Regions from separate parts of the Kitasatospora sp. NPDC001683 genome, predicted to be linked through region 3. Evidence: riboswitches for the same ligand, from Rfam matches in the RefSeq annotation. Region 3 holds a riboswitch; each other region holds the start of a gene.
The links. Region 3 has a riboswitch for cobalamin ahead of ACWCYO_RS26505 (Nickel transporter NicT). Riboswitches for the same ligand answer to the same signal wherever they lie in the genome.
Positions count from the first base shown of each region.

Region 1: it holds a riboswitch for cobalamin, as region 3 does, so the genes downstream of both, ACWCYO_RS15575 (ribonucleoside-diphosphate reductase subunit alpha) here and ACWCYO_RS26505 (Nickel transporter NicT) in region 3, are expected to answer to the same signal.
Region 2: it holds a riboswitch for cobalamin, as region 3 does, so the genes downstream of both, ACWCYO_RS27755 (cobalamin biosynthesis protein) here and ACWCYO_RS26505 (Nickel transporter NicT) in region 3, are expected to answer to the same signal.

Region 1 is NZ_JBSFGK010000024.1:36,566-41,418, forward strand. Features, by position in the region: gene ACWCYO_RS15565 (glycoside hydrolase family 26 protein) at 1-552, shown strand, start outside; gene ACWCYO_RS15570 (glycosyltransferase family 39 protein) at 549-2,213, shown strand; cobalamin riboswitch at 2,286-2,418, shown strand; gene ACWCYO_RS15575 (ribonucleoside-diphosphate reductase subunit alpha) at 2,612-4,853, shown strand, end outside.
Region 2 is NZ_JBSFGK010000061.1:33-4,885, forward strand. Features, by position in the region: gene ACWCYO_RS27750 (transcriptional regulator) at 171-824, opposite strand; cobalamin riboswitch at 1,075-1,202, shown strand; gene ACWCYO_RS27755 (cobalamin biosynthesis protein) at 1,258-2,367, shown strand; gene ACWCYO_RS27760 (cobyric acid synthase) at 2,518-4,056, shown strand; gene ACWCYO_RS27765 (putative cobaltochelatase) at 4,053-4,853, shown strand, end outside.
Region 3 is NZ_JBSFGK010000055.1:29,928-34,780, reverse strand. Features, by position in the region: gene ACWCYO_RS26520 (AAA family ATPase) at 1-1,112, shown strand, start outside; gene ACWCYO_RS26515 (hypothetical protein) at 1,109-2,779, opposite strand; gene ACWCYO_RS26510 (ArsR/SmtB family transcription factor) at 2,840-3,223, opposite strand; cobalamin riboswitch at 3,305-3,498, shown strand; gene ACWCYO_RS26505 (Nickel transporter NicT) at 3,531-4,640, shown strand; gene ACWCYO_RS26500 (EamA family transporter) at 4,677-4,853, opposite strand, start outside.

The DNA of each region.
Region 1 (4,853 bases), on a different contig from region 3:
GACCAGCCCATCGCCATCAGCATCGCCCACGAGATGAACGGCGACTGGTACCCGTGGGGCCGCAAGACCGCCAGCCCCCAGGACTTCGTCGCGGCCTGGCGCCACGTGCACGACCTGTTCGACCGGGCCGGCGCGACCAACGTGATCTGGGTCTGGAGCCCCAACATCACCGTCCCCGCGCCCAACACCCGCCTCGCGCCGTACTACCCGGGCGACGACTACGTCGACTGGGCCGGCATGACCGGCTACTTCACCAACGACAGCCCCAAGACCTTCGAGGCCCTGTACGGCGCGACGATGGCCGAGATCCGCACCTTCTGCAAGAAGCCCTTCTTCATCAGCGAGACCGCCGCCGAACAGGGCAGGCACCAGCGCGACTTCGTCGACCAGCTGTTCACCGGGCTGGAGGCGCACGACGACATCGTCGGCTTCATCTGGTTCAACATGATCAAGCGGGCGGACTGGCGGGTCGAGACCGTTCCGGACACCCTCGCCGAGTTCAAGAAGCGCGTGTCCGCCCCCCGCTACGGCTTCGACATCCGGAACCCATGATGAGCACAGAGCCCGAGTCCTCCCCCCAGCACCCCCTCGACGCCGAGCCGATCGCCCCCGATGGGGCCGCACCCCGCCGAGCCGCGGCCGTGGCCGTGGCCGTGGACAACCCCGACGGCGTCGAGCTGGCCCCGTACACCATCCCGCAGGTCCCCGCGATCGGCTGGGACCCGGCCTCCAGCCCCCGGCGGCGCTGGATCGCCCGCGGCCTGCTCGGCGCCGTCCTGGCCGTCCAGGCCGCGCTCTCGCTGCGCCTGCTCGCCGCCGCGCACCCCGACGAGGCCGCCGCCATGGTCGCCGGCCGCCAGCAGCTCGACCACCTCCTGCACGGCACCCCGGTCACCACCGACCTGCTCGACCGCGTCCCCGGCTCGCCGTGGCTGTACCCGCCGCTGGCCGGCGCCGCCGCGAACGCGGGCGGCATCTGGGGCACCCGGCTGCTCAGCCTCGGCTTCGGACTGCTCACCACGGTGCTGCTGTACTCGCTGACCCGGCGGCTGTTCAACGAACGGGTCGCCATCTGCGGCATAGCCGCCTACGCCGTGCTGCAGTCCACCGTCGTGGTCGGCTTCTACGGCGCCCCCGAGTCCCTCGCCGTCCTCCTGGTCGCCCTCACGGCCTGGCTCACGGTGCTCACCGCCCGGCGCTCACCGGCCCTGGTCCTGACCGCCGCCCCGCCCGCCGCGCTGGCCTGTGCCGTCGCGTACTCGGCGGTCCTGGCCGTCCCCGCCCTGGTCCTGCTGGCCCTCGCCTGCGCCTGGCCGCACCGCCGGCCCGGCCCGGCCGCCCTGCGCGCCCTGCTGCTGGCCGTCGGCACCGCCCTCCTGCTGCTGCCCTACGGCCAGTTGGGCAAGGTCGCGCACTGGTCCCCCGCGCACGGCAACGCCCCCGGCTCGGCCGGCTCCATCCTGCTCGGCACCCTCCAGTGGGGCGGACTGTTCACCGTCCTCGCGGTGGCCGGCACGATCTCGTACGCCCGCCGCGAGCAGATGACCGAACACGAGTCGCCCGAGGGCGAGCGCGCCGCCACCACCCGGGCGGGGCGGGTCCTGCTCGGCGCCGTGCTGACCGCCACCGCGCTGCTGATCCCCGCCGTCCACCTGTCGACCGGCACCTCCGGGGCGCTGTTCCGCCACCTCGGCTACGGCATGCTGCTCGCCACCCCGATCGCGGGGCTCGGCCTCACCCGGCTGGTCGGCGCCCACTTCCGCCACCCCCAACTCGGCATCCTGGTCTGGGTCGCGCTGCTCGCCCTCGGCATGGAGCAGTCCGCCCTGCGCTACCAGAACGGGCCCGACTCCGGCCGCCTGCTGGCCGTCCTGCGGGCCCACGCCGTTCCCCAGGGCCACTACCTCACCGAGGTCGACGGACTCGCCGAGTACTACCTCGGCAGCGTCTCCAAGCCCGAACAGTGGGTCTCCGCGCGGGCCGGGACGGACTACCGCGACGGCGCCGGAATGCAGCACCACGGCGAGGACGGCAGCACCGCCGCGATCCGGGACGGCTGGTTCACCATGGTCGTCCTCGACAGCACCGCCCCGGAGGCCACCGACCGGGCGCTGAGCGCCGCCCTGACCGCCAGCGGGCACTACCGGCTGATCGCCCAATTCACCTCCCCGACCGGCGATTCGAGTACGTACAAGGTCTACCTGAAGCACTGACGGGCCGCCCAGCCCGTCGGCGCGCACGACACGACAGGCACAACATATGGTGCCGCCGCAGTCAGCCGGCACTACATGTATGCTCACTCCTGCTGTCGATGCAGGGGAACCCGGTGAGAGTCCGGGACTGCCCCGCAGCGGTGTGCGGGCGGCCCCAACAGCCGTACCCGCGAGTCCGAGTACCTGCCGGACAGCGTGCGCCACGGCCCTCCCGCAGAGGCCGCGCCGGCACTCAGCACCACCCCTCCGGGCCTCGCGGGCGGGCCGGGGAGACACCTCGCGCGACGCGTCCCCGCGTTCGCGCCGTGCTCCCCTGCCCAGATCGGCCCGGGTGACCCCGATCACGCCGCCGATCGCCGCCAGGAGAGAGCGCCTTGACCACCGCTGCCTCAGCCACCCTGCCCACCCAGGGCTCCGGTACCGCCTTCACCGACCCGACGGTCTCCGACCCCGGAGGCGCGCTGCTGCGGCTGCTCACCGACCGCAGCGCCGACCTCACCGAGGTCGACCCCGGCCATGTCGCCGCCGCCGCGCTGCGCGGTCGCCACGCCGGCTCGGACTTCGCCGAGCTGCGCGGGCTGGCCGTGGACGCCGCCGCGTCGATGATCGCCGAGGACCCCCAGTACTCGAAGCTCGCGGCCCGCCTGCTCGCCCTGGAGATCGTCGACGAGGCGAACAGCCAGGGCTCGGTCTCCTTCTCCGCCTCGATCGCCGTCGGCCACACCGAGGGCCTGATCGGCGACACCACCGCGGCCTTCGTCGCCAAGCACGCCGCCGCCCTCGACGCCCTGATCGACACCGCGGGCGACGACCGCTTCGAGTACTTCGGCCTGCGCACCGTCCAGTCCCGCTACCTGCTGCGCCACCCGATCACCCGCAAGGTCATCGAGACCCCGCAGCACTTCCTGCTCCGCGTCGCCTGCGGCCTGGCGGTCGGCGACACCGAGCAGTCGGTGCGCGAAGTGGCCGAGCTGTACGGCCTGATGAGCCGCCTGGAGTACCTGACCTCCTCGCCGACGCTCTTCAACTCCGGCACCCGGCACCCGCAGATGTCCAGCTGCTACCTGCTCGACTCGCCGCTGGACAACCTGGACTCGATCTACAGCCGCTACGCGCAGATCGCCCGCCTGTCCAAGCACGCCGGCGGCATCGGCCTGTCCTACTCGCGCATCCGCTCGCGCGGCAGCCTGATCCGCGGCACCAACGGCAAGTCCAACGGCATCGTCCCGTTCCTGCGCACCCTCGACTCCTCGGTCGCCGCCGTCAACCAGGGCGGCCGCCGCAAGGGCGCGGCCTGCGTCTACCTGGAGACCTGGCACGCCGACATCGAGGAGTTCCTCGAGCTGCGCGACAACACCGGTGAGGAGGCGCGCCGCACCCACAACCTCAACCTGGCGCACTGGATCCCGGACGAGTTCATGCGCCGGGTCAACGCCAACGAGGACTGGTCGCTGTTCTCCCCGGCCGACGTGCCCGAACTGGTCGACCTGTGGGGAGCCGACTTCGACGAGGCCTACCGCAAGGCCGAGCTGGCCGGCAAGGCCGTGCGCACCATCCCGGCGCAGACCCTGTACGCCCGCATGATGCGCACCCTCGCGCAGACCGGCAACGGCTGGATGACCTTCAAGGACGCCTCCAACCGCGCCGCCAACCAGACCGCGCTGCCGGGCCGCACGGTGCACTCCTCCAACCTGTGCACCGAGATCCTGGAGGTCACGGACGACTCCGAGACCGCCGTCTGCAACCTGGGGTCGGTCAACCTCGGCGCGCACGTGGCTGCCGGGGCCTCAGCGGACGACCTGCTGGGCGCGATGGACTGGGAGCGGCTGGACGCCACCGTCCGTACCGCCGTGACGTTCCTCGACCGCGTGGTGGACATCAACTTCTACCCGACCGCCGAAGCCGGTACGTCCAACTCGCGCTGGCGGCCGGTCGGCCTCGGCGTGATGGGCCTGCAGGACGTCTTCTTCAAGCTGCGGATCGACTTCGACTCGGCCGAGGCGAAGCAGCTGTCCACGCTCATCTCCGAGCGCATCATGCTCACCGCCTACGAGCGCTCCGCCGACCTGGCCGAACAGCTGGGCCGTCACGAGGCCTACGGCGAGACGCGTGCGGCGCGCGGCGAGCTGCACATCGACCACTTCCCGACGGCCGCCCCCCAGTGGGCCGACCGCTGGACGGCCCTGCGCGCCCGCATCGCCGAGACCGGCCTGCGCAACTCCCTGCTGCTCGCGATCGCCCCGACCGCGACCATCGCGTCCATCGCCGGCGTGTACGAGTGCATCGAGCCGCAGGTGTCCAACCTGTTCAAGCGCGAGACGCTCTCCGGCGAGTTCCTGCAGGTCAACCCGTACCTGGTGCGGGAACTCAAGGAGCTCGGCGTCTGGGACCAGCAGACCCGCGACGCCCTGCGCGACGCCAACGGCTCGGTGCAGGAGTTCAACTGGCTGCCGGCCGAGGTCCGTTCGCTCTACCGCACGGCCTGGGAGCTGCCGCAGCGCGCGCTGATCGACCTGGCCGCGGCGCGCATGCCGTACCTGGACCAGAGCCAGTCGCTCAACCTGTTCATGGCGGCGCCGACCATCGGCAAGCTCAGCTCGATGTACGCCTACGCGTGGAAGGTCGGTCTCAAGACCACCT
Region 2 (4,853 bases), on a different contig from region 3:
GCAACGCCCCTCTCCGGGCCACCCCCTCCACCGCCCCTCCCGCAGCGCGTCCCTCTCGCCTGGTCGGGTGGTGGGGGGAGGTGGGGCGTGGGGGTGCGAGGCGGAGCCCGCGCGCCCACGAGGGGGCGGGGGTGTTGTGGGCGCACGAGGCGAAGCCCGATTGGGGGGGGTCAGACCGGAATGGCGGGGTTGTGGGTGCTGAGGAGGTGCCAGAAGCGGGGGGTGAGGGGCGGGGTGGGGGTGCGGGGCTGGGCGGTGGCGCCCCAGTGGGAGGGGACGTGGTGTTCCTGATGGAGGACGGGGAGGACGGCGGCGAGGTCGGCTTCCGGGACGGGGACCAGGTGGGCGAGTGGCCGCAGGTGGGGCTGCCAGCGGCTGCCCACGCACTGGCGTAGGAGGCGGTCGAGGGCCTCGCCGCGCCCGGTGGCCTCGATCAGTTCGGTCAGCCGCAGGCCGAGCACCTGGGCGAGGGCGTGGGTCTGGTCCGGGTCGCCGTCCCAGTGGCCGGTCAGTTCGGCCTGCCGGTAGGCGGGCAGCGGCACGCCTACCCGCTCGGCGACGAGGTCCGGGCTGAGTTCCCGGGCGAGGCGGTGGTCGCGCAGGCTCACCGGGCGGCCGCCCATCAGCTGGTCGGCCGGGCACCAGAGGGCGCGGGCCAGGGCGACGAACTCGGCCTCGCCGGGGCGCAGGTCGCCGTTCTCCCAGGCGAGGACGTGCCCGGCCAGCAGCCGTACGCCGTGCGCGGCCATGCCTTCGGCGACCTGTTCGGGGGTCAGGCCGAGGCCGGCCCGGTGGGCGCGGGCTGCCTCGGGTGAGAACGGCACGGGGGGAGGGGCGGCAGTGGCGGGGGACTTTCTGCGGCGCATGGCACCGAACCGTAGGTGCGGCCCTCGGTCCGTCCCAGCCGCCGAACGCACGAAGTGGAGCTGACGGGCCCTCCCCCGCGCTGGGCGATCGCACAGGCCGGTATCGGTGGCCGGTACCGGTCCGTCGTGTGACCAACCCCTCCGCGACCTCGGTTGACTCCCGGTTCGGCCGCGTGATGGGATCCTGGGGCCAAACGGAGGCATGGAGAGGAAGCCGGTGCGAGTCCGGCGCGGTCCCGCCACTGTCACCGGGGAGCACGCTCGGAAGTGCCACGGCGGGCCGTCAGGAGCCGCTGGAAGGCCCGGGGGTGCGTCCGACCCGGAAGCCAGGAGACTCTCGCCCCCGGTACGTCGATCCAGGGCGCGGACCCTGAGTGAGGACACCCACGCGATGCAGGCTGCCCCGCCCCGTCGGCCCGCCGCCGTGCGCCCGCTGACCCGCGCCGCCGCCTTCGCGCTGGGCGCCGTCGCGGGCTACGCCGCCGACGCCCGTTTCGCCGACCCCCGCCGCGGCCATCCGGTCGCCCTGTTCGGCAGCGCCGCGACCCGCCTGGAGCGGCGCGTGTGGCGCGACGACCGGACCGCCGGGGCCGGGTACACGGCGCTGTGCGTGGGCGCGGTCGCGGCCGGCGCGCTGGCGCTGGACCGTACGGTCGGGCGCCGTCCGCTGGGCCGGGCCGCGCTGGCGGCGGCCGCGACCTGGACGGTGCTCGGCGGCACCTCACTGACCAGGGAGGCGCGCACCATCGGGCGCTCGCTGGCCGCGGGCGATCTGACGGCCGCCCGGGAGCGGCTGCCGCACCTGTGCGGGCGGGATCCGAGCGCGCTGGACGGGCAGCAGATCGCCCGGGCGGTGGTCGAGTCGGTGGCCGAGAACACCGCCGACGCCGTGGTGAACGCGCTGACCTGGGGCACCCTGGCGGGCACGCCCGGGCTGCTGGCCTTCCGCGCCGTGAACACCCTGGACGCCATGGTGGGCCACCGCTCGCCGCGCTACGCCCGCTTCGGCTGGGCCTCGGCCCGGCTGGACGACGTCGCGGGCTGGCCGGGCGCCCGGCTCACCGCGCTGCTGACGGTGGCCGCCGCGCCCGAGCCCCGGACCGCCTGGCGGGTCTGGCGCCGGGACGGCTCCGCCCACCCGAGCCCGAACGCGGGCCAGGCCGAGTCGGCCTTCGCGGGTGCGGTGGGAGTGCGGCTGGGCGGGACGCTCCGGTACCCGCACGAGCCGAAGGGCGCGCCGGAGCGCGGGGGCACCTCCCAGCCGCCAGGTTGGGGGAGACCGTCGGCTCCGGGGCAGGAGCGCCCGGAGGCGAGTGCGGAGCCACGTGAACGCGTGGAGCACCGGCCCGTGCTGGGCGGGGAGTTGCGGCCGGTGACGGTGGACGACATCGAGCGGGCCTGCACGCTGTCCCGGCGGGTGGGCGCGCTGGCGCTGGGTACGACGGTCGCGGGGCACGTCCTGCTGCGGATGCTGTTCGGCAAGAGGAGGGGTGGGGCATGAGCGAGCGCAGCGAGCTCGTCATCGGAAGGTGCGCATCGTGCGAAGCGCCTGCCGAGCGGAGCGAGGTGGACGCATGAGCGAGCGCAGCGAGCTCGTCATCGGAAGGTGCGCATTGTGCGAAGCGCCTGCCGAGCGGAGCGAGGTGGACGCATGAGCAACGCGCTGCTGGTCGCCGGGACGACCTCGGACGCGGGCAAGAGCGTGGTGACGGCCGGGATCTGCCGTTGGCTGGCTCGCCAGGGCGTGCGGGTCGCGCCGTTCAAGGCGCAGAACATGTCGTTGAACTCCTTCGTCACCGCCGACGGTGCCGAGATCGGCCGCGCCCAGGCGATGCAGGCGCAGGCCGCCCGGGTGGAGCCGGAGGCGGCGATGAACCCGGTGTTGCTGAAGCCCGGCGCGGACGGCCGCAGCCAGGTGGTGCTGCTCGGCCGGCCGGTCGCCGAGGTGGGCGCGCTGGACTACCGCGAGCGCAAGCCCGTCCTGCTGGAGCGCGCCCTGGAGTGCCTGGCGGACCTGCGCCGGCGCTACGACGTGGTGGTGTGCGAGGGCGCCGGGTCGCCCGCCGAGATCAACCTGCGCGACCGGGACATCGCCAACATGGGCCTGGCCACGGCCGCCGCCCTGCCGGTGGTGGTGGTCGGGGACATCGACCGCGGCGGGGTCTTCGCGGCGATGTACGGAACGCTGGCGCTGCTGTCCGCGGAGGACCAGCGGCACGTCGCGGGCTGGTTCGTCAACAAGTTCCGCGGTGACGCCCAACTGCTGGCGCCCGGGCTGGAGATGCTGCACGAGCTGACCGGCCGTCCGGTGCTGGGCACCCTGCCGATGCTGCCCGGCCTGTGGCTGGACGCCGAGGACTCGCTGGACCTGTCCACGGTGGTGGACCGGGTGGACGGGCCAGGGCCGCTCGGGGCGGACGTGCTGCGGGTGGCCGTGGTGCGCTTCCCCCGGCTGTCCAACTTCACCGACCTGGACGCGCTGGCGCAGGAGCCGGGCGTGCTGGTGCGCTGGGCCACCCGGCCGGAGGAGCTGGCCGACGCCGACCTGGTGGTGCTGCCCGGCACCCGGGCGACGGTGGCGGACCTCGCCTGGCTGCGCGAGCGCGGCCTGGAGCCGGCGCTGAAGGCGCGGGCGGCGGCCGGGCTGCCGATCCTCGGGGTCTGCGGCGGCTACCAGATGCTGGCGCGCTCGATCGAGGACGAGGTGGAGTCGAAGGCGGGGCTCGTCGGCGGGCTGGGCCTGCTGCCGACGGACGTCCGCTTCGGTGCCGAGAAGGTGCTGGCGCGGCCGGTGGGCGAGGCGTACGGGCAGCGGGTCGAGGGCTACGAGATCCACCACGGGGTGGTGTCGGTCGAGGGAGGGGAACCGTTCATCTCTGATGACGATGGGCAGGGGCTGGACGGCTGCCGGGTCGGCTCGGTCTGGGGCACGACCTGGCACGGCGCACTGGAGAACGACGGCTTCCGCCGCGAACTCCTGTGCGAGGTAGCCGAGTTGGCGGGCCGGGCGTTCGTGCCGGCGCCGGACACCTCCTTCGCCGCGGCGCGCGAGGCCCGGCTGGACCGGCTGGGCGACCTGATCGAGGAGCACGCGGACACCGACGCGCTGTGGAAGCTGATCGAGGGCGGGGTGCCGGCGGCCGGAACGCTGCCGTTCCTCCCGCCCGGGGCACCTGGGAGTGACGCATGAGTGACGTCCGCTATCCGTTCACCGCGATCGTCGGCATGGCCGACCTGCGGCTCGGGCTGCTGCTGAACGCGGTCTCCCCGGCCGTGGGCGGTGTGCTGGTGCGCGGCGAGAAGGGCACCGCGAAGTCGACCATGGTGCGCGCGCTTGCCGGGCTGCTGCCCTCCATCGCCGCCGTGGACGGCTGCCGCTTCGCCTGCGACCCGGCCGCGCCGGACCCGCAGTGCCCGGACGGGCCGCACGCCGCCGTCGCGAGTCACGAACGACCGTCCCAGCTGGTCGAGTTGCCGGTCGGCGTGGCGGAGGACCGGATCGTCGGCTCGCTCGACCTGGAGCGCGCGCTGGCCGAGGGCGTCAAGGCGTACGAGCCCGGACTGCTGGCCAAGGCGCACCGCGGCGTGCTGTACATCGACGAGGTGAACCTGCTCCAGGACCACGTGGTGGACCTGCTGCTGGACGCCGCCGCGATGGGGCGCTCGTACGTCGAGCGCGAGGGCGTGTCGGTGCGGCACGCGGCGCGGTTCCTGCTGGTCGGCACGATGAACCCGGAGGAGGGCGAGCTGCGGCCGCAGCTGCTCGACCGCTTCGGCCTGACCGTCGAGATCGCCGCCACCCGGGACCCGGCCGAGCGGGCCGAGGTGGTCCGGCGCCGGCTCGCCTACGACACCGACCCGGCCGGCTTCGCGGCGCGGTTCGCGGCACAGGAGCGGGAGCTCGCCGAACACATCACCGCCGCCCGGGAGTTGCTGCCCAAGGTCGAGCTGACGGATGTGGCACTGCGTCAGATCACGGCCGTGTGC
Region 3 (4,853 bases):
TGCACCCGGGGCCCTTCGTGTCGGCCGAACTGGCGGACGCGGTGGGCGTCGAGCGGGCGGAGGAGGCCCTGGACGAGCTGTGCGCCGTGCACCTGCTGGACGTGGTCGTCGACCAGGGGCCGGGGGAGCGCTTCCAGGCCCATGACGTGGTGCGGACGCACGCCTACGCCTGCGCCCGGGAACTGCCGGACCGGGGCGAGCTGTTGGCGCGGGTGGTGGCGTACTACCGGGGCAGGGCCTCGCTGGCGGACCGGGCGATGGGTGCGCGGCTGCGGCTGCAGGAGCCGAGCGGCGAGGACCTGCCCGGATTCCGCTGCGGGGCGGACGCGTTGGAGTGGCTCCACGCCGAGCGGGCCAATCTGCGCGCGGTGGTGGAGGCGGCGGCCGAGCGGCGGTGGCACGACGAGGTGTGGCGGCTGTGCGAGTCGCTGTGGCCGCTCTACCACGGCCGCAAGCTGTACGCGGACTGGATCGCCACCCACGAGGTCGGCATCGAGTCGGCCCGGTGGGCCAACAATCCGGACGCGGTGGTGCGGATGCACAACCAGCTGGCCCGGGCCCACTACGAGCGGGAGGAATTCGGGCTCGCCGCCGAACAGTTGGCGCTCGGTGCCGAGCAGGTGCCGCTGGTGGCCGACCGCCGGGTGGTGGGCGTGCTGTACGAGACGGACGGCCTGCTGTGCCTGGCCGACGGCCGTCCGGGGGACGCGGTGGAGAGGTTCACGCTGGCCCGGGAGGCCAACGAGGGCGATGCCCACGGCGAGATCGTGCAGAGCTACAACCTGGCGCAGGCGCTGATCGCCGACGGCCGTGCGGACGAGGCGCTGGCCGCGTTGGCCGGGGCCACCGTGCGGGCCGTGGCCACCGCGGACCACGACATGCTGATGAAGCTGCCGCTGGTGCACGCCCGGGCCCACCGGGCGCTCGGGCAGCTCGATCGCGCCGTCGAGCAGGCCGGAACCTGCGTCGAGCGGGCCAGGGCCCGCAAGCAGTACGCCAAGGAGGCCCAGGCCCACACCCTGCTGGTCGCCCTCGCCGAGCAACTGGACGACGCCGAACTGGCCGAGCGCAGCCGGGCGCGGCTGCGGGAGCTGCAGGAGCTGCCGGGCTAGGTTCCAGCGCTGAACGACACCCGGGTGCGGTGTTCGCCGGTGCGGACGGTGAGTCCGTGCTCGGGCAGGCCGGCCGGGTCGCCGCCGTCGGCGAGCCAGCAGGCGAGCGCCGAGCCGAGCAGCAGGGGGTCGAGGCTGGGGTCGGGGCAGCCGAAGTCCCGTTCGGCGCGGGCCTCGAGGAGCAGACCGCCGTGCAGCCGGAGCAGGTGGCGGGCCGGGCCGAGGGCGGCCACCGCGACGGCGAGGCCGGGCAGTTCGAGGGCGGTGTCGGCGAGCCAGCGGACGGCGGGGCGTTCGGCGTGCGGCTCGGTGCGGGCGAGGACCTCGGCGGTGTAGCGCAGGGCGTCGCCGGGGTGGTCGTCGGTGAGGGCGTGGAAGCCGCGCGGGGTGTGGTCGTCCGGGTGGAACGGGTAGCGCCGCAGGCTGACCTCGGTGCCCTCGCTCTTGCCCTCGACGTCGTACGCGGTGGGTCCGTCACCGGTCGGGCGGGGCGCGGGCTTGGGGTAGGGCGGCAGGACCGGTTCGCCCTCGGGTTCGTCCAGGCCGCCGAGGAAGGAGTAGAGCAGCGGGCGCAGCACCCGGGCGGATTCGCCGCGGTGGGCGAGCGAGCGGTCGGTGAGGTCGCTCAGGTCGGCGGGGTCATGGGCGAGGGCGAGTTCGAGCTGGGCGGCGAGGTCGCCGTCGGGGTCCAGCGCTGGTGCGTGCTGGCCGAAGGCGTAGCTGGGGGAGTGCGGGTCGAGTTCGGCGGCGCCGGTGGCGACGAGCAGGGTGCGGCGTTCCAGGGCGGCGCCGTAGACGGAGACCGAGCCGTGGTCGCCGATCAGGCAGTCGGCGGCGACGAGTGCGGCCTGCCAGCCCTGGTGGGGCGGGATGAGGCGCAGGCCCATCCGGCGGGCGTCGTCGAGCAGGGCTTCGGGGTCGTGCCGGCTCCACACGTTGGGGTGGAGCACGACGGCCACCGTGTACTCGTCGGCGGGCAGCCGGCGGACCAGCCGCTGCGGCAGGTCGGGATGGCGGCCGAATAACGAGTGTTCGCTCCAGGTGGAGTTGACGACGACGAGCCGGCGGCCGTCGACGGCGCCGAGCGCGGCGCGGTAGCCGTCGCGGGAGCGTTCGCTGCGCAGGATCCGGTCGAAGCAGGGGTCGCCGACCACCTGGGCGACGTCCAGTGCCTCGGGGCAGGAGACCCGTAGCCGGTCCAGCTGCTCGGGGTGGGAGAGGCCGAGGACGTCGACGAACACCCGTCCGCGGTGGGTGAGTTCATGGCGGGAGAGGCCGGCGGCGCTGACCGTGTCGCCGGTGGACTCGGTGACCAGGCGGTTGTAGCCGGCGCCGTGCGGCAGGACGACCAGGTGGGCGTCCAGACGGTGCATGGAGGCGTGGACGGCGCAGGCGACGGCCAGGTCGAAGCGGCGCTGGACGGCGTCCTCCCAGTCCAGCACGGTGTAGCCGGGCAGGCCGTGGAGGAAGTCGTCCAGGGCGCGGTCGGCGAAGGCGGAGCCGGGGTTGACGGTGAAGTACCGCTCGATGCCGTCCGGGTGCAGCAGGGTGAGGACGTCCAGGACCCGGGTCGCCGAGGTGAGGGTGCGGGCGACGGCCAGCACGCGGGCCTTGACCGGGCGGGTGTTCCAGCGGTCGGCGGGCCAGACGTGGGGGTGGGACGGCACATCGTGATCGTACTCATCCGGCCGCGTCGCGGCGCCGTTTCGCGGGTACCGGTCGGGTCGTCAGCCCGCGGCCGCGGTCGGCTCCTCGTGGTCGGCGGCGGCGCACTCGTCGAGGAGGGGGCGCATGCCGTCGTCCACGAGCCGGTAGCGCACCACGCGTCCGTCCTTGTCGCCGGTGACCAGGCCCGCGGTGCGGAGCAGGCGCAGCGCCTGGGAGACGGCGGGGTCGCGCATGCCGGTGGCGACCGCCAGGTCGCTGACGGCGAGCGGGCCGGCCCGGTGGAGGGCGAGCAGCAGGGCGAGCCGTCCGGGGTCGGCGAGCAGGGAGAACCGCTCGGCCCAGGAGCGGACGTGCTCGGTGTCACCGATGGCGGCGATGGCTTCGCAGACCCGGTGCCCGTCGATGGTGCGGTGGCCCGCGCGGTCGGCCGGTACGAGATGCATGCGGACATTCTGGCAGCTCACGACCTGTGATCCTGGACACCTGCACAGGTGCGCAACCTTGCGAGGGTGCCGTCCTGCCCCTACGGTGTTCCCCGCCGTGGTGCTCGGGAAGACCGGTGACGGACCCTCAACAGGTCCCACTCCGGAGCGGCCCTCGCCACTGTGATCGGGGGAGAGTTGTCCGGACCCACGTGCCACTGGGCGCCTCGTGCGCCTGGGAAGGCGGGTCCGGAAGCCCCGTAAGCCAGGAGACCGGCCACGGCATCTCACGACGTCATTCCACGAGGTGCTGGAGCGTGATCCGCAGATGACCCTGCCCGAAACCGCCACTCCCGCCGAGGCGGTCCCCTCCGTCCTGCCCACCTTCCGGTGGAAGCGCGAGGACACCATCCGTACCGCCGGGCTGATGGGGGTGATCCTGGCCATGCACGTGGTGGCGTTCGGGACCCTCGTCTTCCTGGTCGCCCCGCAGAACTACGCCGTCGGCACCCAGGTCTTCGGGGTCGGCCTCGGCATCACCGCGTACACCCTGGGCATGCGGCACGCCTTCGACGCCGACCACATCGCGGTGATCGACAACACCACCCGCAAGCTGATGGCGGACGGCAAGCGACCGGTGTCGGTGGGCTTCTGGTTCGCGCTCGGCCACTCCTCGATGGTGGTCGTCATGGCCGCCCTGGTCGCGGGCGGCGCCCAGCTGGCGGGCACGCTGATGGACGACGACTCGGCCACCCACAAGTGGCTCGGGATGATCGGCACCACGGCCTCCGGCGCCTTCCTGTACCTGATCGGCGCGCTCAACCTGGCGGCGCTGTTCGGCATCCTGAAGGTGTTCCGCTCGATGCGGGCCGGGCGGTACGACGAGGCGGAGCTGGAGGAGCACCTCGACTCGCGCGGCCTGATGGCCCGGATCCTGAACCGGGCGACCCGCTCGATCACCCGGCCCGGGCAGATGTTCCCGGTCGGCATGGTGCTGGGCCTGGGCTTCGACACCGCGACCGAGGTGACGCTGATGGTGATGGCCGGTTCGGGTGCGGCGGCGGGGCTGCCCTGGTACGCGATCGCGTGCCTGCCGCTGCTGTTCGCGGCCGGGATGAGCCTGTTCGACACCCTGGACGGGACGTTCATGAACTTCGCGTACCAGTGGGCCTTCTCCAACCCGGTGCGCAAGGTGTACTACAACCTGACCATCACCGGGCTGTCGATCGCGGTGGCCTTCATCATCGGCACCATCGAGCTGGTCGGCGTGCTGCACGAGAAGCTCGACCTGACCGATCCGGTGACCGGGTTCATCGCGGACATCTCGCTGGACAACGTCGGCTACGCGATCGCGGGGCTGTTCGTGGTGGTGTGGGCGATCGCGATCGCCTACTGGAAGCTGGCGGGCGTCGAGAAGCGCTGGACGCCTGTGAAGTAGCCCGTCGGTGCAGCCACGTCGGTGTGGCCCCGTCGGTCACGCCGTCGCGAGCAGCAGCGTGCCCGCGACGGCGAGCCCGGCGCCGACCAGCTGGACCGGGCGCAGCCGTTCCTTCAGCACCCCGCGCGCCAGCAGCGCCGTCACCACCGGGTAGAGCGAGGCGAGCACGGCGGCCACCGCCGCCGAGCCGCCGTGCGAGGCCAGGGCGTACGT